DNA from 3 places in the Rhizobium sp. SU303 genome. Region 2 is predicted to be linked to each of the others. Evidence: predicted binding sites of a transcription regulator. Region 2 holds the regulator's gene; each other region holds the start of a gene.
What was found. The regulator LexA, encoded in region 2, represses DNA repair genes until DNA is damaged. The targets are predictions, from matches to a motif close to TGTTCNNNNTGTGTTCNG.

Region 1 (9,839 bases), 2.0 Mb from region 2:
ACCAGCATGCCCTTCGGCTGGTTTGATGCCGAAGGCGAACTTACGGCCAATATCTCGGCCTTTGCACTGCCCTTCGTCCTCAACGGCAGGATCGTCCATGCCGCCGGGCTGCAATCGGGCGCCGTGCGGCCGCCGTGGCGCGGCCGCGGGCTCTATCGCGACGTCACGGTGAAAGCGCTCGACTGGTGCGATCGGCAGGGTTTTGAGGCGGTCATCCTCTATACCGACAAGCCGTCGCTCTACGAAGCCTACGGCTTCCGCGCGATACCGCTGCACCGATACGAGGGCGCGGCTCCCGACCCTTCGTCTTCCGCCGCCCGCGCCCGGCCGCTTTTGCCGACAAACGCGGAGGATCTTGCGCTGCTGCAAGCGCTACTGAAAGGACGCAGCCCGGTTTCGACCTCGCTGGCGGCCACAGTCAATGCGGCGATGTTTCTGATCAACACTCAACTCGATCCCGACATCCGCATCAGCTTCCTCGAAGACAAACAGGCAGTGATCGCCTGGAAGATCGATGAGGCGGGCCGCTTCAGCCTTCTCGACGTCGTGGCGGCTGATATGCCGTCGCTTGCAGCGATCCTTAGCGGGCTTAAGATCGCGCCCGCCTCCGTCGAGGTGCTCTTCCGTCCCGACAAGCTCGGCTGGGAGGGTGTTCCACAATCGTTGGAAAGCGGCACGAGGCTGATGCTGCGCGGGCTTGGCGACGCCGCCCCGGATTTTCCGGCGATGCTGTCGCCGATGGCGGAATTCTAACCCCCTATTTCCGGCGCGAAAGCGGCGGCAGGCGGCGCTTGACAGGTGAGGCTTTGATCATCGCGGTGTTGGTCTCCGCCCTTTCGGCGACCTTGTCGAGGATGCCGTCGAGGTCGGCCATGGAGCGGATGACCAGGCGGGCGATGAAGCAATCATCACCCGTCACCTTGTCGCATTCGATGATTTCGGGAATTTCCTGGATGATACGCTCGACGATGTGCAGCTGTCCCGGCAGCGGACGCACGCGCACGATCGCCTGCAGGGGATAACCGACGGCGGCGGGATCGAGATCGATGGTGAAGGCCTTGATGACGCCGCGCTCCTCCAGCCGGCGCAGGCGCTCGGCAGCACTTGGCGAAGAGAGGCCGACCTGCTGGGCCAGCTCTTTAAGCGAGATCCGCGCATTGCCGGCTAGCGCCTCCAGAATGGCCTGATCGATTTCGTCGAGCGATTGCACATCATTAGCCACGGCGACCAATTTTCCTCTTATGATTAGGTAGTTTCGATCAACTTCCTTCTTATCAATATATAAAATCGCCTCTCGCCGCAATATTCTTATGTCACCGAAATGGAGGCAATCATGGGCAGCGACATCAGACGAGGCACGGCGGAAATGACGGCAGCGATGCTGATCTCGGGAACGATCGGCTGGTTCGTCGTCATGTCGGGACAACCCGTCAGCGGCGTTGTCTTCTGGCGCTGCCTGTTCGGCGCGCTCACCTTGCTTGTCATCTGCGGCGCTCTTGGGCTGCTGCGGCCCGGTATCATCACGCTGCGTGCCTTCGGCATCGCCATTTTCGGCGGCATCGCCATCGTCTTGAACTGGCTGCTGCTGTTTGCCTCCTATTCGCATGCGACGATTTCGATCGCGACGACTGTTTATAACACCCAGCCCTTCATGCTGCTGGCGCTCGGCGCGCTCTTTCTCGGCGAGAAGATCACCGCGACCAAGCTGTTCTGGCTGGCGCTCGCCTTCGCCGGCATGATGGCGATCGTCCAAGGGAAGCCCGGTGCGGGCGGCGCTGCGTTCGACGGCTACGGCCTCGGCATCCTGATGGCGCTGGGTGCTGCCTTCTTCTACGCGCTTGCAGCGCTTGCCGCGAAATGGCTGAAAGGCACGCCGCCGCATCTGATCGCGCTCATCCAGGTCGCAACCGGCATGCTGATGCTGGCGCCGATGACGGATTTCTCCCATCCGCCGGGGGACGTCAGGTCCTGGGCGATCCTCGTTACCGTCGGTGTCGTCCATACCGGGCTGATGTATGTGCTGCTCTACGGCGCAATCCAGAGGCTGCCCACGCATCTCACGGGCGCCCTGTCCTTCATCTATCCGATCGCAGCGATCCTCGTCGACCGGCTGGCCTTCGGCCATGCGCTGCAGCCGATGCAGGTCGCCGGCGCGGCGATCATTCTCTTTGCCGCCGCCGGCATGAATCTCGGCTGGACGCCGCGGTGGCTGCGGCCGCGGGCGCTGGAGAGCTGAGAACCGGGCGGGCGTGGCAAGCACGCCTGGGCATGGCAAGCACGCCCGGGACATGCCGATATTATTTCTGCCCGCGCGTCGTTTCGAACAGGAACCAGGTGCGGCGCTCGGCCTCGTCGATCCAGTTTTCGATCAGGCTGGCGCTTGCGACATCATTATGCTCGTCGCAGAGGTCATGCACCTCGCGCAGCAGCGAAACGAGCTGCGCATTGTCCCCGCGCAGTTCCGACAACATGTCCTCGGGCGTGACGAAATCCGCGTCATTGTCCGAAATGCGCTGCTGGCGAGCAATCTGGCCGATGGAGCGCAGTGTCGTGCCGCCGATCTTACGGGCACGCTCGGCAATGTCGTCGGTCATGGCGAAGATCTGCTCTGCCTGTTCGTCGAGCAGCAGATGATAATCGCGAAAATGCGGGCCTGACATGTGCCAGTGGAAATTCTTGGTCTTGAGATAGAGCGCAAAGACATCGGCGAGCAGCGCGGTGAGTGCTGCCGAAATATCGGTGATGGCATTGGTCGGCAGATCCGAAGGCGTCTTCAGGGGCGCAAGTCTGGTCTTCTCGGCCTGTGTGGGGGACATCCGTTTTCTCCTTGGGTGACGAAGCGATATGGGGGACCTGATAGGGCGACGATGACATGTTGATGAAGACGGCCGTGACGATGAGTGCCCAGCGGAGTTCTTCACCGCAACAAATACGTGAGGCTCCCGGTTCTTCAAGGTCGTGGGCAACCGGCGAGCAAGCATTCTTGCCAGTCTGGCGAAGCATTCTCGCCGCTGATGCACCCATCAACGCCGGTGGATTGATGGTTGCAGGCACCGGATATAAAACAGCGGGGGAAAAGAAGGGAGCGCATCATGAGCCTTGCCGCCTTGTTGACCTATGCCGGAGCGCTGTTTATCGCCGCGGCCATTCCGGGACCGGGGATCACCGCGATTGTCGCACGCGCGCTCGGCTCGAATTTCCGCGAGACCTTCTTCATGGGTCTCGGCCTTGTGCTCGGCGACATGGCCTATCTGACAGCGGTCATTCTCGGCCTGGCCTTCGTGGCGCAAACCTTCACCGAAGTGTTCATAACAATCAAGATCGCCGGCGTCCTCTATCTCGGCTACATCGCCTGGAAACTCTGGACGGCGGGATTGTTGCCGCAGGATATCGCGGCGCGGAAATCCACCAATATCGGCCTGTCCTTCCTCTCCGGCCTGCTGGTGACGCTTGGTAATCCGAAGACGATGCTCTTCTATGTCGCCCTGGTGCCGACGCTGATCGATATCGGCAATATCGGCCTGCGAGACTATGCGCTCCTGCTCGCCGCCACCTTCGTCGTGCTGATCGTCGTGCTCGTGCCCTATATGCTGCTTGCCTCGCGAGCCCGCACGATGCTGAAGCAGCCGCGGGCCTTGCAGGCGCTGAACCGGGTTGCGGCCGGCATCCTCGCGGGCACGGCCGCCTTCATCGCCACGCGGGCCGCCTGAAATAAACATTCGGCAAGGACCGGTTTTCAAAGGTTATTTTCTCCGAGGACCGCCTCCCCGGGATGAACACGGGCTGGCCTAGACCGGCCTTTGACCCTATTCTCCTCCTCGATTTCAGAGACAGGATTTCAAAGGGAGGCACCCATGTCGCACAAGCCCGGCCGCGGCCGCATCTATTCCTCGATCACCGAGACCATCGGCGACACGCCGCTCGTGCGCTTCGACAAGCTGGCGCGGGAAAAGGGCGTCGTGGCGAACCTGATCGGCAAGCTCGAATTCTTCAACCCGATCGCCTCGGTCAAGGACCGCATCGGCGTCGCGATGATTGAAAGCCTCGAAGCCCAGGGCAAGATCACCCCCGGCAAGACGGTGCTGATCGAGCCGACCTCCGGCAATACAGGCATCGCGCTCGCCTTTGCCGCCGCCGCCAAGGGATACCGCTTGATCCTCACCATGCCGGAAACCATGTCGGTCGAACGCCGCAAGATGCTGGCGCTGCTCGGCGCCGAGCTGGTGCTGACCGAGGGACCAAAGGGCATGAAGGGCGCCATCGCCAAGGCCGAGGAACTGGCGTCCTCCCTTGACGATGCCGTCATTCCGCAGCAGTTCGAAAACCCGGCCAATCCCGAGATCCACCGCAAGACGACGGCCGAGGAAATCTGGAACGACACCGACGGCACGGTCGACATCGTCGTCTCCGGCATCGGCACCGGCGGCACGATCACCGGCGTCGGACAGGTGCTGAAGAGCCGCAAGCCCGAGATCAAGATCATCGCCGTCGAGCCCGCCGATTCGCCGATCCTCTCCGGCGGCAATCCCGGCCCGCACAAGATCCAGGGCATCGGCGCCGGCTTCGCCCCGAAGATCCTCGATACCGGCATCTATGACGAGGTCGTCACCGTGACCAATGACGAGGCCTTCGAACAGGCGCGCCTGGTTGCCCGGCTCGAAGGCGTGCCGGTCGGCATCTCCTCGGGTGCGGCACTGACCGCCGCAATCAAGGTCGGCGTCCGTCCCGAGAACGCCGGCAAGAACATCGTCATCATCATCCCGTCTTTCGCCGAGCGGTATCTTTCGACGGCGTTGTTCGAGGGGCTGGGGAGCTGAGGCAGGATTTGGCCGGGGCTTCCCCGGTCATTCAAGTTCGCAGAATATCGGGGCGCTTCGGCGCCCACCCCAGACTGCTGATGGAGTCGGCCCAGCTCCTCTTTCGTCATGCTCGGGCGTGTCCCGAGCATCTGCAGCCGGTTGATATGTAGCAGATCCTCGGCACAAGGCCGAGGATGACGCCGAGTAGAGAACGTGGCTGCGGATAAACTGTCGAGGCGCCTTCGACGGCCATTTTCGGTTGGCCCTCTGAGGCGGCTTTGTTTCCAATCGTGATGGCATCAAGACTACGGTGAGACGTCATGCAGGGGATCCAGTTATCACGAGGTTTCTATACCGATATCGTTCGGCCCTGGCTGAATGAGGTTGCGCCAGAGCTCCGCTATTCCGCAGCACTGATCGGCTATGGCTCGGAGCTACTCGGTTTTGACGATGACGTTTCCAAGGACCACAACTGGGGGCCACGCGTCCACATCTTCCTGGGCCGAGACGACTTCGGCAATTGTGCACGGCGACTGGTCGATGAATTTTCCAAAGTTGCGCCGGCTGACTATCTTGGGGAGCCTATTGGCTGGCGCAGCCGACCACATCCGCCGGCAAATGGCGTCGAGGCGGCAGGAGCGTCTGAACACGGACTGGAGTTTCATACGCTCGAAGCGCTATTGGAAGGCCACTTCGCCGTTCGGTCGGTCGAAAACCTCAACGCTCTTCAATGGCTGGGCTTTGCAGAGCAAAAGCTTCTCGCCTTCACATCAGGCGCCGTTTTTCACGATGACGATAGCCGCTTGAGCCAGACCCGTGATCGCCTGAGGTATTTCCCAGACGATGTGTGGCTCTATAAGATTGCGTGTCAGTGGCGGCGCATCGCTGAGGAGCAGGCATTTGTCGGTCGCGCAGGACAAGTTGGAGACGATCTGGGTTCGCGAGTCATCGCCGCGCGGCTGGTGCGGGACGTAATGAGAATGGGGTTCCTGCTCGAGCGACGTTACGCCCCCTATTCAAAATGGCTCGGCAGTGGCTTTGCCAGGCTTCCCATCGCAGAGCCCCTCCCGCCTCACCTGCAGCGGGCCTTACATTCGAGTGAATGGGCGGAACGAGAGGACGCGCTCGCTTCGGCTTACCAGGAACTCGCGCGCAGGCAAAATGCGATTGGCGTCGCCTCTTTCGAGCCAATCGTGGGTCCATATCATGACCGGCCATTTACGACCATCAACGCTGACGATACGGTAGAGGCCGCGCATTCAGCGATAACCGATGCGTGGATCAAACAGCTGCCGATTGTCGGCTCTTTGGATCAGATCAGCGACCTCACGCCCCTGCTTGAGGACGCCAAGCTCTCTCAAAGGATGGTGAGCCAGTTGGACAGCTGATCGCTCCGTCATTCGGAAAGCGTGCCATTCAGGCCTGCTGAACTCATTGGCGCCAACTTCTCTTTCGTCATGCTCGGGCTTGTCCCGAGCATCTGCAACCGATTGTTCCGGCAGATGCCAAGCACAATGCCGAGTAAAGGACGAGCTTGCCAACAAACTGTCGAGCGCTTCGCGCCTCTTACGCCGCGGCCGTCAGTCTCTCCCCAGCGATGCGGTAGGAGATGGCTTCGGCGAGATGAATGCGGCCGACGGTCGGCTTGCCGTCGAGATCGGCAAGCGTGCGACCGACCTTCAGCACGCGGTGGTAACCGCGGGCGGAGAATTTCATCTTCTCGGCGGCGTCGCGCAGCAGCTGCAGGCCGCTGGCATCGGGCTCGGCCAGTTTCTCGATCATCGCAGTCGAGCAGCGGGCATTGGTGCCGATGCCCTTTGCGCCGGTGCTTTCGAAGCGCTCCTGCTGGATCTCGCGGGCGCGGGCGACGCGGCGCGCGACGTCGGCGCTGGTTTCGGCCGCCATCGGCCGGATCAGATCGGCGGCGGAGACGGCCGGCACGTCGATGCGGATATCGATGCGGTCCATCAGCGGGCCGGAGATGCGGGCCTGGTAATCGCTCATGCAGCGCGGGCCGCGGGCGCAGGTATGGCCCGGCTCGCCGGCCATTCCGCAGCGGCAGGGGTTCATCGCCGCGATCAGCTGGAATTTCGCCGGATAGGAGACGCGGTGATTGGCACGCGCAATGACGCATTCGCCGCCTTCGAGCGGCTGGCGCAGCGCATCCAGCGCCTGCGGCGTGAATTCGGGAAACTCGTCGAGAAAGAGCACGCCGTGATGGGCAAGCGAGGCTTCGCCGGGACGGGCGCGCAGGCCACCGCCGACGAGGGCTGCCATGGTTGCGGAATGATGCGGGGTACGGAAGGGCCGGCGATCGGAAAGCTTGCCGCCGGAGAGCTGACCGGCGATCGAATGGACCATCGACACCTCCAGCAGTTCGGCGGCCGAAAGCGGCGGCAGGATCGACGGCAGCCTCGCCGCCAGCATCGACTTGCCGGAGCCGGGAGGACCGACCATCAGCAGGTTATGACCGCCGGCCGCGGCCACTTCGAGCGCCCGCTTGGCGCTTTCCTGGCCCTTGATCTCGGCAAGGTCCGGCAGGTTTGCGGCATTGGCGCGGATCGACGCTTCCGGCCTGGATAGGACCTGCGTGCCGCGGAAATGATTGGCAAGGGCGATCAGGCTGCGCGGGGCGAGAATATCGACCTCGGCGCCTGCCCAGGCGGCTTCGGCGCCGCTTTCGGCCGGGCAGATCAATCCCTTGCCGAGCGCATTGGCGCCGATCGCAGCCGGCAGCGCGCCTGATATGGCGGCGATCGTTCCGTCGAGGTTGAGCTCGCCGACGACGACAAAGTTCGACAGCGCATCGGCGGGAATGGCGCCGAGGGCGGCCATCAGGGCAAGGGCGATCGGCAGATCGAAATGCGAGCCCTCTTTCGGCAGGTCGGCCGGCGCCAGATTGACCGTCACGCGCTTCGCCGGCAGCGCCAGGCCGGAGGCGTGGAGGGCCGCCTGCACGCGCTCACGGCTTTCGGCCACCGCCTTGTCAGGCAAGCCGACGATCTGCATGCCGACCTTGCCGGGCGCGACCATGACCTGGACCTCGACCGGCACACCTTCGATACCCTGAAATGCAACCGTACTGACACGCGCGACCATATGCCCATCCCTTGTCCCGCAAACTCTTATACCGCCCCCGGCCGTTCAGGGCCAGCGGTTGCAATCTGGCATGGAAGCTGGAATAAAACAAGAACAATCAAAGAACATAGTCAGGCATCCGCTGTGACCTTGGTTGTGCTCGGTCGCGAGACCAAAACGGTCATGAGCAGCAGGCTCAGCCGCGCTTGCGCTGGATCGCGTCCCAAAGCAGGCTCGCGATATCGGCGCCGCCGAACTTCTTGACCTCGCGGATGCCGGTGGGCGATGTGACGTTGATCTCGGTCATGTAATCGCCGATCACATCGATGCCGACGAGCAGGAAGCCGCGTTCCCTCAGCGCCGGGCCGATGCGGCCGCAGATTTCCTGTTCGCGCGGCGTCAGTTCGGTCGCCTCGGCGCGGCCGCCGACATGCATGTTGGAGCGGCTGTCGTGTTCGGCCGGAACGCGGTTGATGGCGCCGGCGAATTCGCCGTCGACCAGGATGATGCGTTTGTCGCCCTTGCGGACGTCAGGCAGATATTGCTGGGCAATGAAGGGCTCGCGGAAGAGCTGGCCGAACATCTCCAGCAGCGAGGAGAGGTTGCGGTCGTCGCGGGTCGAATGAAAGACGCCGGCGCCGCCATTGCCGTAGAGCGGCTTCAGGATGATGTCGCCCATTTCGTCGCGGAAGCGGCGGATCTCGGCGGCATCCTTGGTGATCAGCGTCTTCGGCATCAGGTCGGAGAATTCGGTGACGAAGATTTTTTCCGGCGAATTGCGCACCCAGGCCGGATCGTTGACCACGAGCGTCTTCGGGTGGATGCGCTCGAGCAGATGCGTCGAGGTGATATAGGACATGTCGAAGGGCGGATCCTGGCGCAGCAGCACGACATCCATCGTCGCGAGGTCGATGCGCTCCGGCGCGCCAAGCTCGTAGTGATCGCCCTTGACGTCGCGCAGCACCATCGGCTCGACGCTGGCATAGAGCTTGCCGTCACGGAAGCTCAGGCGGTCGGGGGTATAATGGAAGAGCTTGTAGCCGCGCGCCTGCGCCTCCAGGCTCATGGCGAAGGTGGAATCACCTGCGATATTGATGCCGGCGACATGATCCATCTGGACCGCTACATTGGTGATCTTGGCCATTTCCATCCCTCGCTGAATGCCGGACAGATGTAGGTCGGCCAGATATCAAACGCAACGGTCAATCAAGGGCTTCAGGTCGCCGTTTTTCAGGCAGCGATGCCCTGGTTGCCGTTGTTGCGCAGTATGTTGCGGAGGCGGTAGGCGATGGCCAAGGGCTTCGGGAAGGGCTTGCGCAGGAAGGCGACCTTGCGGACGTAATTGTCGACCCGCCAGCTTGCCCAGGTCCCACCGGCGAAAAAGGCGACGTCGCCGGCGCGCAGGGTTCGTTCGGTGCCGTCCTCGGCGGTGATATGAACCTCGCCTTCGAGGATCATCACCGTCTCGTCCCAGCCGAAGCGCCAGCGGAATTCGCCCGCCGTGCAATCCCAGATCGCCGTCAGCGAGGCCTCGTCATGGCCGCGTGAATGTTCGGCGGTGCGGGCCTGCGGATTGCCGCTGACAATCCAGTCCGGATTGATCGGCGTGGATTTCAGCGGCAGCAGATCGCTCGCATGCGCGACGAAGGACTTTCCGGCCGGCTTCGCCACCGCATACGGCACCGAGCGCGCGGCCATGGCGACCGCACTTGCAAACATCAGCTTCCAGGCCATGAAACAACCCCCAATTGTTATCCCTACCGAGTCGATAGCAGAGAGTCGTAAGGACCTGGTTCAAGCGGGGACTAAAAGTTTAACGATCCGGAAATCCTATGGGGCGAAAGGAGGTCAGAAAGCATCAATAAAATGCCGCGGCAGCCGGCCGGGCATGATCGCCACGATATCATAACGTTGGGAAAGGCGGGCCTGATCCCCCTGGCGGGCGAGCCAGAGATCGCTTGC
Region 2 (9,839 bases):
AAAAACCCGGTCGTTTCTGATCGGGTTTTCTTTTTGGTTCTTTTAAAGCGATCAGCGCTTCGAAACCGGGATGTAATCGCGCTTCGGTTCGCCGACATAGAGTTGGCGCGGACGGCCGATGCGCTGTTCCGGATCCTCGATCATCTCGTTCCACTGCGCGATCCAGCCGACGGTGCGGGCAAGCGCGAAGAGCACGGTGAACATGGTCGTGGGGAAGCCCAGCGCCTTCAGCGTGATGCCGGAATAGAAGTCGATGTTCGGATACAGCTTCTTCTCGATGAAATATTCGTCGGTAAGCGCGATGCGCTCCAGCTCCATCGCCACTTCGAGCAACGGATCGTCCTTGATGCCGAGTTCGCCGAGCACTTCATGCGTCGTCTTCTGCATGATCTTGGCGCGCGGATCGTAGTTCTTGTAGACGCGGTGACCGAAGCCCATCAGGCGGAACGGATCGTTCTTGTCCTTGGCGCGGGCGACATATTCCGGAATGCGGTCGACCGTGCCGATTTCGTTCAGCATGTTGAGCGCTGCTTCGTTGGCGCCGCCGTGAGCGGGGCCCCAGAGGCAGGCAATGCCGGCGGCGATGCAGGCGAACGGGTTGGCGCCCGACGAACCGGCGAGACGGACGGTCGAGGTCGAGGCATTCTGCTCATGATCGGCATGCAGGATGAAGATGCGGTCCATGGCGCGGGCAAGCACCGGATTGACCACATATTCCTCGCAAGGCACGGCAAAGCACATGCGCAGGAAGTTCGAGGCATAGTCGAGGTCGTTCTTCGGATAAACGAAGGGCTGGCCGATATGGTATTTGTAGGCCATGGCGGCAAGCGTCGGCATCTTGGCGATCATGCGCAGGCTGGCGACCATGCGCTGGTGCGGATCGGTGATGTCGGTGGAGTCGTGATAGAAGGCCGACAGCGCGCCGACGCAGCCGCACATGACGGCCATCGGATGCGCATCGCGGCGGAAGCCGGTGAAGAAGCGGCTCATCTGCTCGTGCACCATGGTGTGGTGCGTCACGCGGTAATCGAAATCCTTCTTCTGCACGGTGGTCGGCAGTTCGCCGTAAAGCAGGAGGTAGCAGACTTCGAGGAAGTCGCCGTGCTCGGCGAGCTGCTCGATCGGATAGCCGCGATGCAGCAGGACGCCTTCGTCGCCGTCGATGTAGGTGATTTTCGATTCACAGGATGCGGTCGAGGTAAAACCCGGATCGTAGGTGAAGGAAGCGGTGTTCTTGTAGAGGGCACCGATATCGATGACGCTCGGGCCGATCGTGCCGCTTTTGACAGCAAGGTCGACAGACTTGTCACCGATTTTTATTGTAGCGCTTTGATCCGTCATGCTGATCCTCCGAAATGGCGGTGGCGCCATAAAAGCGCCATAGGGGTTAAGCGTCCTCACCGATAGCTATATGATCGCGAGGCTAATGCCAAGTTACCGTGACGGCATTTTGTGCATTGCGGTATCATCTTTTAGGCACTGCAGCGATGAGCCGCACGCATATCGGAAGCCGATGATTCGACTGGTCTTTTGGCGCTCGCGATTTTCCCTCGTATTTCAATCGATTATTCTTGCCGGATTTGATTGGAGGTTGCATTCTGGCCGCCTTCGCAGCCGGGCTTGGGCGGTTCATGCAGGAGTTGACGACAGTCGAATTGCGGCCGGAAGCAGGCGAAGGCGCTGCTAACACTTCCAATTTTTCACCACCTGTCGCGGTAACGCGACCGACACGGACGCAGTCGGCGACACCATTGCGCCACCGGCTGCCGGCCGCAGCTTCGCAATTGCTACGGGCCGGCATGCGCATGCTGGGCGAGGAGGCGGACCACGGCCGCCTGCTGCTGTTCTCGCCGGTCTTCCTCGGCGCCGGGTCAGCCGTCTGGTTTCTCGCGGCATCGGATTTTCCTCTCGTTGCATCGCTGCTCTGCCTGTTGGCGCCGACCGTGGCAGTTTTCATCGCCAGCCGCAGCCGGGCGGCGGTGCGGGCAACGCTGCTGGCGCTTGCGCTCGTGGCCTGCGGCATGGTCTCTGCGCAGCTCGAGAGCTGGCGGATTTCCACTATGATCCTCGATTCCGCCGTGACGACGACGGTGACCGGCCGTGTCGAGCGGCGTGAAGGCGACGGTCGCGGGCGGTGGCGCTACATTCTTGCCGTCACCGGCACTGAGGCGCCACAGGTGAAGCGGCCGCCCGAACGCATAACCGTGATCGCCCGCGGCGCCGACGCGGCCTTCGAGATCGGCGATATCATCAGTGGCAGGGCGCGGCTGACGCCGCCGGCAGGCCCAGCGCTTCCCGAGCTCAACGACTTCTCCTTCAGTGCCTATTTCGACGGCATCGGCGCGAATGGCTTCTTCTACGGCGCACCGACGAAGGCCGATCTGCAGGCAGGTCCCCAGGCTGCGAGATCGACGCCGGAAGCTTTGCTCGAAGGACTGTACCGGCTGCGCAGCGGCATCGGCGATCGCATACGGTCGATCCTGCCCGGCGACACCGGTGCTTTTGCCGCCGCTCTCGTGACGGACGAGCGGCGGGCCATCTCGGATGCGACGACGGAGGCGCTGCGCCAGTCCGGCCTGGCTCATATCATCGCCATCTCCGGTCTCAACATGGCGCTGTCGGCCGGCATCTTCTTCGTCGGTTTCCGGATGCTGCTCAGCCTTTTTCCCGGCGTCGCCGAGGCCTATCCGACAAAGAAGATCGCTGCCGCCGGCGCGCTCATCGCCGTCACCGCCTATTTCCTGATCTCCGGCTTTGCGGTCTCTGCAGAACGCGCCTTCATCATGATGGCCATCATGTTGATTGCGGTCTTCTTCGACCGGCCGTCGATCAGCTTGCGCAATGTCGCTCTCTCCGCTCTCGTCATCATCGCCATTTCGCCGTCCGAGGTCTTGGGACCGAGCTTCCAAATGTCCTTTGCCGCGACATTGGCGCTGGTCTCGGGCTATCAGCTGTGGAAGGACCGGCGCGTCCGCGAAAACGCCTTTCTGAAGCTGCCGATCATCCGGCCGTTCGTTACGGTTGCCGGTTTCTTCGGCGGCGTCTTCCTGACCTCGCTGATCGGCGGTTTTTCAACCGCGCTGTTTTCGATCGAGCATTTTCATCGCCTGACCGCCTACGGCCTGCCGGCAAACCTCGCGACGATGCCGATCATCTCCTTCATCATCATGCCGGCAGGCCTGCTGGCGATGCTGCTCATGCCTTTCGGTCTGGATGTTTGGGCTTGGAAGATCGTCGGATTTGGCCTCGATTTGGTGATCGCGGTCGCAAAGACGGTGTCCGGCTGGGGTGGCAATATCGACGTCGGCCGCTTGCCCGCCTGGTATTTCGCCGTCGCCGTGGCAGGCTTTCTGCTGCTGACGCTGCTCCGCACCCGGTTGCGCCATGTCGGCACATCGATCATCGCGGTCGCAACACTCATCCTGCTGCTTCTGCCGGTTCCCCGGCCGCCGGATCTGGTGATTTCGGAGGATGGCAGTCTCGTCGCGGTCGTCGAGGCGGCGGCAATGGCTTCCAACCGTGAAAGACCGCCGGACTTCATCTTCGACCAGTGGCAGAGAGCGCTGGTCCTGCCGAGGCATGATCCGCCGAAGATGCTGGATGGTCCTGCTATCCCGCCTGAGGGAGAAGACCGCCGCGTCAGGCTTTCCCGCGATCAGCAGAACGAAGCAAGGACCGCGATGCGGACGGCCGCAGCGGGCGGTGACGCAAACCGCTTTTCCTGCGTCAAGAAGGCCTGGTGCATATCAAGGCTTGGCAATGGTCGGGTGGTAACCGTCATCGACAACGCCGCCTATCTCGGCCCGGCGTGCGACGCGGCCGATATCGTCGTGACGTCGGTCCGCCTTCGCTTCAACAATTGCCGTTCAGGTGCGACGCTCTTCACCGGTGAGACGTTGCGCAGGACCGGTTCCATCGAGTTGCGCTTCACGGACACCGGCCTGGAGGTCGCAACCGCATTCGATGTATTGTCGCGGCCATGGATGCGCCATCGTGCCTATGACTGGCGCAGCAACAGTTTTACCGAATCCGGCCTGGCCAATGTCAGTGATATCGGCGAATGAGACCGACGAGTTTACCCTGAACCTTGACACGGTCCGGCCCGAAAATCCGGGTCTCGTAAGCTGGGTTGGCCGCTTCCAGCGCGATCGAGGCGCCCTTGCGGCGGAAGCGCTTGAGTGTCGCTTCTTCGTCGTCGACGAGAGCAACGACGATGTCGCCAGGACTTGCGGTGCTGCCGTTGCGGATGATCACGGTGTCGCCGTCGAAGATGCCGGCGTCGATCATCGAATCGCCCTTGACCTCGAGCGCATAATGTTCACCGGAGCCGAGCATGTCGGCCGGAACGACGATGTCGTGGGTATTGTTCTGGATCGCCGAGATCGGCACACCGGCAGCGATTCGGCCCATGACCGGCACGGAGACCGAGTTGGCGTTGTCGGCGACGGGTTTTGCGGGAGCAGGAGTAGCAACCGGCTGCGGCTTGCCGAGGCTGCCCTCGATGACGCTCGGCGAAAAGCCGCGCCGGGGCTGAATGCTGGGGCTGTAGGCCTCCGGAAGCTTGATGACCTCGATCGCGCGGGCGCGATTCGGTAGGCGGCGAATGAAGCCTCGCTCCTCAAGCGCTGTAATCAAGCGATGAATCCCGGACTTGGAGGCGAGGTCCAGGGCATCCTTCATTTCGTCGAAAGATGGCGGAACGCCGGATTCCTTCATGCGCTCATGAATGAAAAGGAGAAGCTCCTGTTGTTTGCGCGTGAGCATCGACGTTGTGACCTCGTGATTGAAACAAATCCAGAACAGACACTATATGTTCCATATGTGTTCCGCAAGTAGCTAAATTTCCGTAAAACTTGGCGCCAACTCGTTGAGATTTTTATTTTCATTCGCCGGATTGGGACACATCTCTTGCGTTGAGGGGCGCGCCGTCGCAAATCTCTTGCCGTTTCCAGGAGGGACATCATGAACGAGCATTCCGCCAAACCGCACCCGCTGGATCATGTCGTGCTGCCGGTCGTCAACATCGATCTGGCGCGCGAGAGGCTCGGCAAGCTCGGCTTCACCGTTGCCGCCGATGCGCGCCATCCCTTCGGAACGGAGAATGCCTGCGTCTTTTTTGCCGACAAGACCTATCTGGAGCCGCTCGGGATTGCGAGCGTCGAGGAGAGCGAGGCATCGGCGCGGCAAGGCAATGTCTTCACTGCCCGCAACCAGGCCTTCCGTTTCCGCTGTTGCGAGGAGGGGCTTTCGGGGATGGCTTTCGGCAGCAAGGATGCCGGCATCGATCATCAGAATTTCGTCGGCAACGGATCGAGCGCCGGCGAGATGCTGCAGTTCACCCGGCCGATGACGATGCCGGACGGTTCCGAGACGATTGCCGGCTTCAAGCTGGCTTTCGCCGGCGACCTGCGCGCGCCCGATCTCCTGCTTTTCACCGTCGAGCGCGTCAATCCGCTGCCGGCCGACCGCGCCGCGCTGGAGACGCATGCCAATGGCGTCACCGGCATAGTCGAGATCGCGCTTTGCACGCCGGAGCCGGCCGCCTTCGCTGCCTTCGTCAGCCTTGCCGTGGCGCAATCGGCAGTCGAGAAAACCGGTTTCGGCGTCGATATTGCGGCATCGAATGCGAAAATCAGCCTGATGACGCCGGAAGGGCTGGAGGCCTATTTCGACATCGCCGTCTCATCCGCAGATCGCGGCCTGCGCGGCCGGGCAATCCTCTTTGCTGTCGCCGATCTTGCCGTGACAGAAGCGCATTTGGCTGCTAACGGGGTGACATACACGCGCAAGAACAATCGCATTCTGGTGAAGCCCGCGCCCGGGCAGGGTACGCTCTTCGCCTTCGAGGAAACACGATGAGCACTGATACGAATTCCGAAGTCAAGATCGGCGAAGGCCAAGGCCAGGTCATCTTTTCCAATACCGGCCGCCTGTCGCTGATTGCCGGTCCCTGCCAGATGGAGAGCCGCGACCACGCCTTCATGGTTGCCGGCACGCTGAAGGAGCTTTGCGGAAAGCTCGGCATTGGCCTCGTCTACAAGAGCTCCTTCGACAAGGCGAACCGCACCTCGCTCTCGGCTGAACGCGGTATCGGAATCGAAAAGGGCATGGAGGTCTTTGCCGACCTCAAGAAGGAATTCGGTTTTCCCGTCCTGACCGACGTTCATACCGCCGAGCAATGCGGGGAGGTGGCAAGGGTCGTCGATGTCCTGCAGATTCCGGCCTTTCTTTGCCGCCAGACCGACCTTCTCATCGCCGCCGCCAAGACCGGCCGTGTCGTCAATGTCAAGAAGGGCCAGTTCCTCGCTCCCTGGGATATGAGGAACGTCCTGAAGAAGCTCAATGCCAGCGGCAATCCGAACGTGCTGCTGTGCGAGCGCGGCGCCTCTTTTGGCTACAATACGCTGGTTTCCGACATGCGTTCGCTGCCGATCATGGCGGCGATGGGCGCGCCCGTTATCTTTGACGCGACCCATTCCGTGGCGCAGCCGGGCGGGCAGGGCGAATCCTCCGGCGGTCAGCGGGAATTCGTGGAAACGCTGGCGCGCGCAGCGGTGGCTACCGGTATCGCCGGCGTCTTTGTCGAAACCCACCAGGACCCTGACAACGCCCCTTCCGACGGCCCCAACATGGTCTATCTCAAGGACATGCCGCGGCTGCTTGAAAAGCTGCTTGCCTTCGATACGGTCGCCAAGGCTTGACGTTCAACAGTCTGACATGATCGTGCTATAGGCCACATCGGAAGGCTGGTTCGAAGGCTGGAAATTGCAGCATTGTAATTTGCACGCCTTCGACTAAGACAGGTTTCGAACCGACTTATCACCCACCGAGCAGGAAGAACCCATGACTGCAATCACCGATATCATCGCCCGCGAGATTCTCGATAGCCGTGGCAACCCCACCGTCGAAGTCGATGTCTATCTCGAAGATGGCAGCATGGGCCGCGCGGCCGTTCCCTCGGGCGCCTCGACGGGCGCGCATGAGGCGGTCGAACTGCGTGACGGCGGCAAGCGCTACCTCGGCAAGGGCGTCGAAAAGGCGGTCGAAGCCGCCAACACCGAGATCTTCGACGCGATCGGCGGCATCGACGCTGAAAATCAGATCCAGATCGACAACATCATGATCGAGCTGGACGGCACGCCGAACAAGTCGCGCCTCGGCGCCAATGCCATCCTCGGCGTGTCGCTCGCCGTCGCCAAGGCTGCTGCCCAGGCGTCCGGCCTGCCGCTCTATCGTTATGTCGGCGGCGCTTCCGCCTGCCTGCTGCCGGTGCCGATGATGAACATCATCAATGGTGGCGCCCATGCCGACAACCCGATCGATTTCCAGGAATTCATGATCCTGCCGGTCGGCGCCGATTCGATCGCCGAAGCCGTGCGCATGGGTTCGGAAGTCTTCCATACGCTGCGCAAGGAACTTGCGAGCCAGGGCCACAACACCAATGTCGGCGATGAAGGCGGTTTCGCCCCGGGACTGAAGAGCGCGCCGGAAGCTCTCGACTTCATCATGAAGTCGATCGAGAAAGCCGGCTACAAGCCGGGCGACGACATGTGCCTCGGCCTCGATTGTGCCTCGACCGAATTCTTCAAGGACGGCAAATACGTTCTCGAAGGTGAAGGCCGCACGCTGGAATCGGGCGCCATGGCCGAATATCTGGCCGAGCTCGCCGCCAACTATCCGATCATCTCGATCGAGGACGGCATGGCAGAGGACGACTGGGATGGCTGGAAGACGCTGACCGACCTGGCCGGCAAAAAGACCCAGCTCGTCGGCGACGATCTCTTCGTCACCAACTCCGCCCGTCTTCGCGACGGTATCCGCATGGGCGTCGCCAACTCGATCCTCGTCAAGGTCAACCAGATCGGCTCGCTGACGGAAACGCTCGATGCCGTCAACACGGCGCACAAGGCGGCTTACACCGCCGTCATGTCCCACCGCTCCGGCGAGACCGAAGATTCGACCATCGCCGATCTCGCGGTCGCCACCAACTGCGGCCAGATCAAGACGGGTTCGCTGTCGCGTTCCGATCGTCTTGCCAAGTACAACCAGTTGATCCGCATCGAAGAAGGCCTCGGCCCGCAGGCCCAGTATGCCGGCCGCTCGATCATTCGCGGTTGATCGGATCTGATCTTCAACGCTTGACCCGCGCCTTCCCGGCGCGGGTTTTTTATTGCCCGTTTTTTAGAGTCAACGAACGGTTAATCTCTGCGCGCTAGATTGAACGAATTGGTAATGCGTTCAAGAGCATGCGTGTATGTGGACAAAGCATCATAAGAAGAGAAGAATCGGTCGCTTCGTCATTCCGGCCATGACGGTCGCCTTCCTTTCCTACTTCGGTTATCATTGCATTCATGGCGATTACGGCCTGCGCGCGACGGAGACGTTCGAGCGTCAGCGTGTCGCGCGTGAAAAAGAGCTTGCCGTCCTGAAGGCAAAGCGCGAACATCTGGAAAATCAGGTCGCGCTCTTGAGTGATGGCTCGCTCGACAAGGATATGCTGGACGAAAAAGCGCGCTATCAGCTCAATATGTCGCGCGCCGACGAGATCGTCGTATTCAACCACTATTCCAATTAACCGGAAACAGGTTAATTGGAATTTTCATAGTTTTTCCAATAATTTAGCACCGAATACGAGCCATGCAATTATGGCATTGCTGTGGTCATATTTCTTCCCTATGGTACGCGCCACCAAGAAACGACAAACCCATAGGGAGGGTTGAATGGCGCCGCGAAAGACCGCGACCGTTTCCAGCCGCAAAACTGCAGCAAAACCGGCAGCCAAAGCATCGAATGGAGGCCCGGTAGCCGACTTCGATCGCGATGAAGAGCTGAAGGCTTATCGCGAGATGCTGTTGATCCGCCGCTTCGAGGAGAAGGCCGGCCAGCTTTACGGCATGGGCTTCATCGGCGGCTTTTGTCACCTCTACATCGGTCAGGAAGCTGTCGTCGTCGGCATGCAGATGGCGCAGAAGGAAGGCGACCAGGTCATCACCGCCTATCGCGACCACGGCCACATGCTGGCAACCGGCATGGAAGCCCGCGGCGTCATGGCGGAACTGACCGGGCGTCGCAGCGGCTATTCCCACGGCAAGGGCGGCTCGATGCACATGTTCTCGAAAGAGAAGCATTTCTACGGCGGTCACGGCATCGTCGGTGCCCAGGTCTCGCTCGGAACGGGTCTTGCCTTTGCCAACCGCTACCGCGGCAATGACAATGTCTCCATCGCCTATTTCGGCGACGGCGCTGCCAACCAGGGCCAGGTCTACGAGAGCTTCAACATGGCTGCTCTCTGGAAGCTGCCGATCGTCTATATCGTCGAGAACAACCGTTACGCCATGGGCACCTCGACCGCCCGCGCCACCGCGCAGTCGAACTACTCGCTTCGCGGATCCGGCTTCGGCATCCCCGGCATTCAGGTCGATGGCATGGACGTCCGCGCCGTCAAGGCGGCGGCCGACGAGGCGCTCGAACATTGCCGTTCCGGCAAGGGCCCGATCATTCTCGAAATGCTGACCTATCGTTATCGCGGTCACTCGATGTCCGACCCGGCGAAGTATCGCTCCAAGGACGAAGTGCAGAAGATGCGCTCCGATCACGACCCGATCGAACAGGTGAAGGCGCGCCTCGTCGAAAAGGGCTGGGCTTCCGAAGACGATCTGAAGGCGATCGACAAGGATGTCCGCGACATCGTCGCCGACAGCGCCGATTTCGCCCAGGCCGATCCGGAGCCGGATGCATCCGAGCTCTATACCGACATTCTGCTCTAATCGGGGAGGGAACCCATGCCTATCGATATCCTCATGCCCGCCCTCTCTCCGACCATGGAAGAAGGCACACTG
Region 3 (9,839 bases), 1.9 Mb from region 2:
GGCCGTCTGGCCGACGCTGACGGACAGTTGCTGCAGGGCGGCCGAGCTCTCCTCGACGCCTGCCGCCTGCTGGGCAGTGCGTAGCGCCAGATCGTTGGTTGCATTGGAAATGACATCGGCGCCGCTCATGATATGGCCCGAAGTCTCGCGCACGGAGGCGAAGGACTGGCTTAGCGCCCTGACGGCGCGGTTGTAATCCTCGGCCATCTGCCGGAAATTGCCCGGCAGGTCGGATGGCAGGGTGGCTTCGAGATCGCCGTTCGACAGCGCTTCCAGGCCGCGGCGCAGCTGCTCCAGCGCGATCGCCTGATCGGATTCGGCTTGGGCGCGCTGCTCCTCCAAGACGCGGCGTTTTGCCTCGAGCGTATCGAGGTAGACCGAGATGGAATAATCCATGTCGAGCATGCCTGATTTGATGACGGCCGACAGCTTCTCGGCCAATGCCTTGCCCTCTCGGCGCGCGAAGATCGACGGCCACTGCTTCTCCATGATGCCTTTGACGAGTTCGGACATGACGATGGTGTAACCGCCAATATACCAGCGCGGCTCCAGCCCGATGCGGGCGTGCGTCCGGCCGACCGCGGTCACGCCGTTGACATAGCTCTCGTCGAACGCGCCGCCAGCAAGATTGGCCCAATGATCCTGCTGGCGCTTCTTGGCATGGCCGACATGGTTCTTATCGGCGAAAAAGCCTGCGACAGCCGGGGTCTTGGCGATCTTGGCGTAGAATTTATCGAGGGCGCCGCCGATCAGCTCTGATATGACAGGGCGCAGATCCCGCATCGACTTGAGCGCTGCCTCATCCAGTTCGATGAAATCGAGGCGCTGCCTAAGGGCACTGTCGGTCTGCTGGGCGGTCATGGAGATCTCTGTACTTGGCGCGACGCGCGCGGGAAGGAATTTCTGCGCCGCAGGTTTTGGCCAATATGGTTGAGCAATCGTTAAATGAGACGGCGATTTCTTCTCCCCGGGCGAGGAAGAGCGATGGCTTGGAAGGATATTGAGGGCGGCTCATTCCGTTCACGTTTTGATCTATATATCGCCATTTCTTCTGTTATGCTTGCGACATGACCATCCATTCCGAATCGCTCGCCCTTGCCCTTTCCTCGATCAGCCCGGCCATGCTGGCGCTTGTCGGCGGCGTTCTCGCCGCCTTCGCCCTGCTGGTGATCGTGCTTCTGCTGCGCGGCGTCAGCCTTCGCCGCGAGCAGGCGGAGGAAGCGAGCTTTCGTGCTCAGGAAAACGAAGCGCGCATGGCCGAGCTTTTGAAGATCCAGGCGGAGATGCAGGGCCGCATCGCGGCAATGACCGAGGTCTTCGGGGCGCGGCAGAGCGAACTCAACCAGACGATCAGCCAACGCCTCGACGGCATGTCGCAACGCGTCAGCTCGACGATCACCGAGCAGACCAAATCGACGCATGAGAACCTGCAGCGGCTGCAGGAGCGGCTGGCGGTCATTGATGCCGCGCAGAACAATATCCAGACGCTCGCGAGGGATGTCGTCGGGCTGCAGGCCATTCTGTCCAACAAGCAGACGCGCGGCGCCTTCGGCCAGTCCAGGATGGAAACGATCGTCGCCGACGGCCTGCCGATGGGCGCCTACGCCTTCCAGCAGACGCTGTCCAACGGTTCGCGGCCGGACTGCACGATTCGCATGCCGAACGGCGCACCGCCGCTGGTGATCGACGCAAAATTTCCGCTCGAAGCCTGGAACGCGATCCGCGACGCCGGCACCCCCGAGGCCGGCAAGATCGCCGGTCAGCAATTCCGCCGCGACATGGAGGTCCATATAAGGGACATTTCCGAGAAATATCTGATCCAGGGGGAAACCCAGGATACGGCCTTTCTCTTCGTGCCGTCCGAATCGATCTTCGCCGAGATCCACGAGCATTTCGAGCCGGTGGTGCAGAAGGCGCACCGCGCACGCATCGTCATCGTCTCACCGTCGCTGCTGATGCTGTCGATCCAGGTCATCCAGGCCGTGCTCAAAGACCAGCGCATGCGGGCGCAGGCGCATCTGATCCAGGGCGAGGTGGCGATCCTGATGGACGACCTCAGCCGCCTCGACGAGCGGGTGCGCAAACTGCAAGGCCATTTCGCCATGGCGCAGAAGGATATCGACATGGTGGTCACGTCAGCCGACAAGCTCACCAAGCGCGGCGCCAGGATCGAAGCGCTGGAATTCGAGGCAGGCGGCGGCGATGCCAAGCCCGCCCGCGACAGCGAAGCCGCGGCCAAATCGGTGGAAAGCCGCACCGGTCTTCTGAAGCTGCGGGTGGTTGACGAGGAGTGACCGCTTCGGGCAGTGTCGCGCCCGCATGAAACAGTAGGAGCATGATTTCGCCCGCATGCTCCGGAAGACGGGACACATTCATGATCACAGTTTTCGGGTCCATCAACATGGATCTCATCGCCACGACCGAGCGCCTGCCGAAGCCCGGCGAGACGGTGGCCGGCAACGGCTTTGCCACGGCCGCCGGCGGCAAGGGCGCCAACCAGGCGCTGGCAGCGCGGCGCGCCGGCCGCTATGTGCATATGGCCGGCGCCGTCGGCAAGGATGCCTTTGCTGCGGAGGCGCTGGCCCTGCTCGATGATGCAGGCACCGATCTTTCTCTCGTCAACCATGTCGACGGTCCCACCGGCACGGCGCTGATCCTTGTCGGCGGCGACGGCGAAAACATGATTGCCGTCGTTCCCGGCGCCAATGGCCGGGTCACGCCTGCCAATGCCGAGACGGCGATCGGCCGCATGAACGAAGGCGATATCCTGATGCTGCAGCTTGAAGTGCCGGCTGCTGCCGTCGAACGCGCGCTGTCGGCGGCCCGCGCCAAGGGCGTCACCAGCATCCTCAACCTCGCGCCGCTGATCCCCGATGCGCCGCGTCTCGGCCGGCTCGCCGATATCGTCATTGCCAACGAGACCGAATTCGAGCGGCTCGCCGGACAGGAAGGCATGGACGCACAAGCACGGGAGGCAGCCCTTGTGCATCTGCATGCGGAGACGGGCCAGACGCTGATCGTGACGCTCGGCGCCGACGGGGTCATCGCCATTCGTGACGGGGCGATTTCAAGGGCGCAGGGCCTCAAGATCGAACCTGTCGATACGGTCGGCGCGGGAGACACTTTCTGCGGCTATTTCGCCGCCAGCCTCGACGACGGCCTCGATTTTGTCTCGGCGCTGCGCCGTGCGGCGGTTGCCGGTTCGCTCGCATGCCTCAAGGCCGGAGCACAACCGTCGATCCCTCTGAGCGAGGAAGTCGCAGACAGGATATAGGCGCGTCTCTTTGCGAAACGGCGCCGGAACGCCCTGTAATTCAGGGCGTTCCGGCGATTTTCCTGGCTCCGATCGATAGAGTTTTCATTCAAATTTAAGAGTTTTCCGGCGATGTTCCTCATGGCCGCCGGCGCCTCCCACTTTCTGGAATCCGGCCGTCCAAGCGGCTGCTCCATGACGGGGCGAAGCCTTTGCTCCTGCGCCGGAGAATGCCCGTTCGGCGCATCCTTGCCCGAGGACCCCATGTTCATTTTTCGTATGAAATCGCTTGCGGCGAAACTCATCGTCATCACCGGCATCGCCATCGCGCTTGTTCTCATCGTTTCGAACTTTTTCCTCATCGGCCAGACCCGGGATCGCGTCCAGACGCTGACGATGGATCAGGCCAACCTCGAGGCAAAATCGATCGCCAATGAAATCGCCGCCAATGTCGGCGAACTCGCCAGCGCCGCGCGCACCATGTCGGGCGTCATCGGCCGCGGCCATGAAGGCAAGTCGCTCGATCGCAAGGGCATGATCAACGTGCTGAAGGCCAATCTCGAGCAGAATGCCTTCGCCTTCGGCAGCTGGTTCTGCGAGCAGCTCGGCGCGCTTGACGGCAAGAGCACCGAGATCGCCAACAACAATGACGAAGGCACGAACAAGAACGGCGCCTTCACGCCTTACTGGTCGAAGACCAAGGACGGCGGCATCCAATATTCGACCTTCGACAATGACTATACCGCCGCATGGTGGAAGCTTGCCGCCGACAGCGGCAAGGGCGCGATCACCACGCCCTATATGGCCGAAGGAACCGACGTGCCGACGCTGCTGACCTCGATCGCCTATCCGGTCATGTCTGGTGGTAAGATGATCGGCGTCGGCGGCGTCGATATTTCGCTGAAGTCGCTGACCGACAAGCTGCAGGCGCTGCATCCTTTCGGTTCGGGCCGCGTCACGCTGCTGTCGCAGGCCGGCAACTGGATCGTCGCACCGATCCCCGACCTGATGACCAAGGAATATGACGGCGAGGGCGCCGACATCGTCAAGTCGGCGCTGTCGAGCAAGCAGCCCGGCCTCGTCAGGAACCTCACCTATGATGGTCTCGATCCCTTCGATCGTGTCGTCTATCCATTCGCGGTTCCCGGCGTCAACGCCACCTGGGTGGTGCTCGTCGACGTGCCGCACACGGCGATCAACGCGCCGGTGCGTGACCAGACCTATATGATGATCATCAACGGGCTGATCGTGCTTGGCGCCGTCATGCTGGCGCTCTATTTCGCCATCCGCTCTTTCGTGCAGCGGCCGCTCGGCGGGCTGGTCGCCAGCGTCAAGGCGCTGAGCGACGGCCAATATGGCGAACCGGTCGCCGCCCAGGACCGCAGCGACGAAGTCGGTTCGGTCGCCAAGGCGCTCGAAGGCTTCCGCTTCACCCTCGCCGACAGCCGCCGCCTCGAAGACGAGGCCGCAGACCAGAGACAGGCGGCCGAGACCGAGCGCAGCCGTTCGGAATCGGAACGCCAGGAATCGGTGTCGCTGCAGCGCCATATCGTCTCGATCGTCGGCGCCGGCCTTTCCGAACTGTCGCAGGGCAATCTCAGCCACCGCATCACCGACGAGTTCCCCGGCGAATACGGTAAGCTGAAGCAGGATTTCAACGCCGCGCTCGCGAGCCTCGAAGAGACCATCAACACGATGAACCTCAGCGTCGCCAATATCGGCTCCGGCACGGGTGAAATCAGCAACAGCGCTTCCGACCTCGCCAAGCGCACCGAGCAGCAGGCTGCCAGCCTGGAAGAGACGGCGGCCGCGCTCAACGAACTCACTGCGCAGGTCGATTCCAGCGCCGAGAATGCGCGCACGGCGGCCGACAACGTCAACCTCGCCTGCCAGGACGCCGAAAAGTCCGGCGAAGTGGTGCAGAAGGCGATCGCCTCAATGCAGGGGATCGAACAATCTTCGACGGAGGTTTCGCGGATCATCGGCGTCATCGACGAGATCGCCTTCCAGACCAACCTGCTTGCGCTGAATGCCGGCGTCGAGGCGGCCCGTGCCGGGGAAGCCGGCAAGGGTTTTGCCGTCGTCGCCCAGGAGGTGCGTGAACTCGCACAGCGTTCGGCCAATGCCGCCAAGGAGATCAAGACGCTGATCAACAGCTCGGCCGTCCAGGTCAAGGAGGGCGTCGATCTCGTCGGGCGCGCCGGCGGCACGCTGCACAAGATCGCCGAACAGGTCATGGGCATCAACGACCTCATCCGACAGATCTCGGCATCGGCCAGCGAACAGGCTGTCGGTCTGAAGGAAATCAACCAGGCCATGAACCAGATGGATCAGGTGACGCAGCAGAATGCGGCCATGGTAGAGGAAGCGACCGCTGCCAGCGTCGCGCTCAACGACGAGGCACAAACACTGAAGGCGCTCGCCACGCGCTTCAACGTCTCGGGTTCAGGCAACGCCGCGGCCCTTGCCTCCGTCGCGCAAAGGATGCGGGCACCGGCGACTTCAGCCCCTTCGCCTCGCGCGAGCGCCCCGGCAGTCCGGCGTCCCGTTGCCCCGTCGCGCGGATCCGCTGCCGTGGCGCAGGACAGCTGGGAAGAGTTCTGATCGTTCAGCCCCTCATAATGCAAAAGGCGCCTGGGATATCAGGCGCCTTTTCACATTCGGGGATAATGCAACTCAGGCAGCGTTCGACGTCTGCTCTTCGTTGAGGAAGGCGTAGATCGCCGAGGCGGAATCGGTGGCGCGCAGCTTGGCGACCAGGTCGTGATCGCGCAGCACGCGGGCGATACGCGACAGAGCCTTGAGATGATCGGCGCCCGCGCCCTCCGGCGCAAGCAGCAGGAACACGAGATCGACCGGCTGGTCGTCCAGCGCCTCAAAATCGACCGGCTGCTCCAGCCGGGCGAAGATGCCGACGATCGAATGGATGTTTCCCAGCTTGCCGTGGGGAATGGCGATGCCGTTGCCGACGCCGGTCGAGCCCAGGCGTTCGCGCTGCAGGATGACGTCGAAGATCTCCCGTTCGGAAAGCCCGGTGATCCTGGCGGCTCTTGCAGCCAATTCCTGAAGCAACTGTTTCTTGGAATTTACTCTGAGGGCGGGAATGATCGCATCCTGATGGAGCAAATCTGCCAATGCCATTTCTTTTTCCTTCTGTCGCCGGGATCAAATGCAAGGAGCGGCGGCAATACCGCCGCTCACCACCCTGATCTCAGCCTTTGATACTGGCTGAATCGATCCAGCCAATATTTCCGTCGTGCCGACGGTAAACGATGTTCAGATGTTCCTTGCCGGGGCTGCGGAACAGGAGAAGCGGCTCGTCGGTCATGTCGAGCGCCATCACTGCGGTGGCGACCGACATGGTCTTCAGCTGCTTCGTGCTTTCAGCAACGATCGCCGGAGCGAAATCGTCAGCGATTTCATCATCGTGATCAGGAACGGAATCCATGACCGTGTAGGAGACCTCTGCAAAACCATTCAGATGGTTTCCGGCGTGATGGTCCTTCAGCTTGCGCTTGTAACGCCGCAGCCGTTTTTCGATCCGCTGGGAGGCGGCGTCGAAAGCCAATTGCGGGTCGGTCGCCTCGCCGGCCGCATGCAGCACCACCCCGCTGTCAAGATGAAGCTTGCAATCCGCCGAGTAACGAGAACTCGCCTTTTCCACGGTCACCTGGCCGGAATATCCCCCGTCGAAGTATTTCGTGATGGCCATACCAATTTGGTCCTCGATCTTTTGACGGAACGATTCACCAATTTCCATATGTTTCCCGGATACACGCACACTCATGGAGTTTCCCTTCTTATGGTCGTTTGCGGGTATCAGTTTACGCCAAGCCTCAGGTTCATCCAAGCACTTCGCACAATCTCAAGCAAGATCGGCTTAGGCCTGCGGGTCCTTGGTGCCCTTCTGATGCTGGGGATAACTCCAGACGCCGTTCACGGCATCGATTGCGGCGGGCTTCTAGCCAGAGCGTGCCGAAAAGTCAATAGGGCGCCGAATCACCAACAGTGGCACTCGATCAACGTGTGGCGGATGCCTTGTCGGGCAAGGCATACCGCCGACCGCCAGTCCATCCACTTTACGCGTTTCGCGCCTGCGTTGCGCCCCTTCTGGCGGGGATCGTCATGGCGGCGACACCTGATATGACGCAGATGAGTCCGATCCAGGCCGTCGGACTCAGCCTTTCGCCGAGGAAGACGATGCCGATCGCAACACCGATCGGCACTCTGAGATAGGCTTGCGCGGTGGTTCCGACCGAACCCAGCGTCTGGACGAGACGGAAATAGATCACAAAGGCAAGCGCCGTCGAAAAGGCGGAGAGGGCCAGCAGTGCCAGCATCGATGCCGCCGAAGGATCGAGTTCCCACGGCCGATCGATGATAAGACTCATCGGCAAGAGAACGACCGCGCCTGAGATCAACGAGCCGGCCGCCGGCACTGCGGGATCAAGCCCCTTGAAGTTCTTGCTGAAAATCGCGGCACCTGCATAACAGATAGTCGCCAGGATGATGGCAAGCTGCGCCATCAGGTTTTCACCGAGACCACTGAGCGCTTCGATGCCGATGACGAGGCAGATGCCGGCAAGCCCGGCCATGACGCCGAAAAGCCTTCGCAGCGTCACCTGCTCATGGCCGGTGATCAGCACGGCCAGCAGGAAGGTGAAGATCGGCGTTGCCGAATTCAGGATCACCGCCAATCCGGCATCGACGGACTGTTCCGCCCAGGCGATCAGCGTGAAGGGGACGACGCTGTTCAGACAGGCCTGAACGAAAAACCGCCGCCAGGTGGCACGATCACGCGGCAGACGGACACGCCGGTGGCGCAGGACGGCCAGCAGAATGCCGCCGGCAATCAGCGTGCGGGCGGCGATCAACGTGATCGGCGGGATCGTCTCGACGCCGATCTTGATGAAGCTGTAGGAGGAACCCCAGAGGGTCGCCAGCACCAGCAGCAGGAAAAGCTCCCTGGCAAGGTTGGAATTTTGCGGCGTCATGGTCGGCATTTCGATCTTGGTTGAAGACAATTCAAAGGGTTGCGGCGCCGTTGCGCGTCTGAAAAGACGCTGGCGCGCTGGAGAGGAATAACGGGATTTTCAGGCCGGATGCTTCGATCGAGGTCGAAGCATTGCTGCGTCAGAAGCCCGCGACCTTGGCGAGCGCCCGCTTCTCGCGGCGGCGCTGGACCGAAGAGGCGATGTTCATTGCCTCCCTGTATTTCGCAACGGTGCGGCGGGCGAGATCGACGCCGCCTTTCTTCAGCATGTCGACGATATCGTCGTCGGAAAGCACCGCCTCCGGGCTCTCCTGCAGGATCAGCGCACGGATCTTGTGACGCACGGCCTCGGCCGAATGGCTGTCGCCGCCGGCGACGGCGCTGATCGAGACGGTGAAGAAATATTTGAGTTCGAAGAGGCCGCGCGGCGTCAGCATATATTTATTCGACGTGACGCGGCTGACGGTGGATTCATGCATCTTGATCGCCTCGGCGACCGTTTTCAGGTTCAGCGGGCGCAGGTAATCGACGCCGTGCAGCAGGAAGGCGTCCTGCTGGCGGACGATTTCGCTTGCCACCTTCATGATGGTTTTTGCCCGCTGGTCGAGGCTGCGCGTCAGCCAGTTGGCGCTCTGCAGGCAATCGGAGAGGAAAGCGTGGTCCTCGCCGTTCTTCGTCACACGGGAAAAATAGGACTGGTTGACCAGCACGCGCGGCAGCGTATCCGGATTGAGCTCGACCAGCCAGCCGCCGTCCGAGGCGGGCCTGACAACTACATCCGGCGTGATTGCTTCGGAAACACCCGCTTCGAAGCCGCTGCCGGGCTTGGGATTGAGCTGACGGATCTCGCCGAGCATGTCGAGAAGATCTTCCTCGTCGACGCCGCAGAGCCGCTTCAGCGTGGCAAAATCGCGCCGGGCCAGCAGTTCGAGGTTTTCGACCAGAGCCTGCATGGCCGGATCGTACCGGTCCTTCTGCCTGAGCTGAATCGCCAGGCATTCGGCGAGGCTACGGGCGAAAACACCTGGCGGATCAAGGCTCTGCAGGGTGGCAAGCACGCGCTCGGCCTGTGCGAGGCTCGTGCCCAGCCTCTCGCCCGCCTCGACGATATCGGCCTGCAGATAACCGCAGTCGTCGAGCTGGTCGACGAAATTCTGCGCGATCAACCGGTCGGCCATGTCAGGCAGGACGAAGGGGATCTGCTGGGCGAGATGATCGCGCAGCGACACCTGACCGGCGACGAAATCGTCGAGATCGTAGTCGGCGCCCTCACCGCTGCCCGGCATCGACTTCCACTGGCTGACGAGTTCCGGCGCATCGAGGCGCTGCGGGGCTCCGTCATCAGGAAAGACATTGGTGTAATTGGCGTCGAGTTCGTCGTTCAGCCGACTGGTGCTGGCGCTGCCGCCATTGTCATACCAGTCGCTGGAGAGCGCCTCGGCGCGGTTGTCATAGCCATCGTCGGAGCCGGCATCCTCGGGCTGATGAGCATACTCTCCATCTTCGGCATCGCCACGTTCGCCGCCCGCCTCGCCGTCATTCGACGGAAATTCGAGCAGCGGATTCTTCTCCACTTCCAGGGCGATGAACTGG

Region 1: RlegSU303_RS24360 (YifB family Mg chelatase-like AAA ATPase) is a predicted target of LexA. The motif match lies at 7,988-8,005, and genes of this name have one in related genera.
Region 3: RlegSU303_RS00290 (DNA recombination protein RmuC) is a predicted target of LexA. The motif match lies at 1,018-1,035, and genes of this name have one in related genera.

The regions. Positions count from the first base shown of each region.
Region 1 covers NZ_CP088095.1:4,965,145-4,974,983, reverse strand. The annotation lists gene RlegSU303_RS24395 (GNAT family N-acetyltransferase) at 1-753, shown strand, start outside; gene RlegSU303_RS24390 (Lrp/AsnC family transcriptional regulator) at 758-1,222, opposite strand; gene RlegSU303_RS24385 (DMT family transporter) at 1,322-2,236, shown strand; gene RlegSU303_RS24380 (Dps family protein) at 2,298-2,816, opposite strand; gene RlegSU303_RS24375 (LysE family translocator) at 3,093-3,710, shown strand; gene cysK (cysteine synthase A) at 3,855-4,817, shown strand; gene RlegSU303_RS24365 (DUF4037 domain-containing protein) at 5,120-6,187, shown strand; gene RlegSU303_RS24360 (YifB family Mg chelatase-like AAA ATPase) at 6,366-7,898, opposite strand; gene gshB (glutathione synthase) at 8,074-9,021, opposite strand; gene RlegSU303_RS24350 (cupin domain-containing protein) at 9,108-9,611, opposite strand; gene RlegSU303_RS24345 (YraN family protein) at 9,726-9,839, opposite strand, start outside.
Region 2 covers NZ_CP088095.1:1,967,114-1,976,952, forward strand. The annotation lists gene lpxB (lipid-A-disaccharide synthase) at 1-20, shown strand, start outside; gene gltA (citrate synthase) at 52-1,341, opposite strand; gene RlegSU303_RS09905 (ComEC/Rec2 family competence protein) at 1,632-4,064, shown strand; gene lexA (transcriptional repressor LexA) at 4,045-4,764, opposite strand; gene RlegSU303_RS09915 (VOC family protein) at 4,963-5,859, shown strand; gene kdsA (3-deoxy-8-phosphooctulonate synthase) at 5,856-6,701, shown strand; gene eno (phosphopyruvate hydratase) at 6,844-8,118, shown strand; gene RlegSU303_RS09930 (FtsB family cell division protein) at 8,255-8,575, shown strand; gene pdhA (pyruvate dehydrogenase (acetyl-transferring) E1 component subunit alpha) at 8,721-9,767, shown strand; gene RlegSU303_RS09940 (pyruvate dehydrogenase complex E1 component subunit beta) at 9,783-9,839, shown strand, end outside.
Region 3 covers NZ_CP088095.1:49,734-59,572, reverse strand. The annotation lists gene RlegSU303_RS00295 (globin-coupled sensor protein) at 1-861, opposite strand, end outside; gene RlegSU303_RS00290 (DNA recombination protein RmuC) at 1,068-2,294, shown strand; gene RlegSU303_RS00285 (ribokinase) at 2,375-3,274, shown strand; gene RlegSU303_RS00280 (methyl-accepting chemotaxis protein) at 3,518-5,857, shown strand; gene ptsN (PTS IIA-like nitrogen regulatory protein PtsN) at 5,930-6,394, opposite strand; gene hpf (ribosome hibernation-promoting factor, HPF/YfiA family) at 6,465-7,040, opposite strand; gene RlegSU303_RS00265 (DMT family transporter) at 7,333-8,256, opposite strand; gene rpoN (RNA polymerase factor sigma-54) at 8,387-9,839, opposite strand, start outside.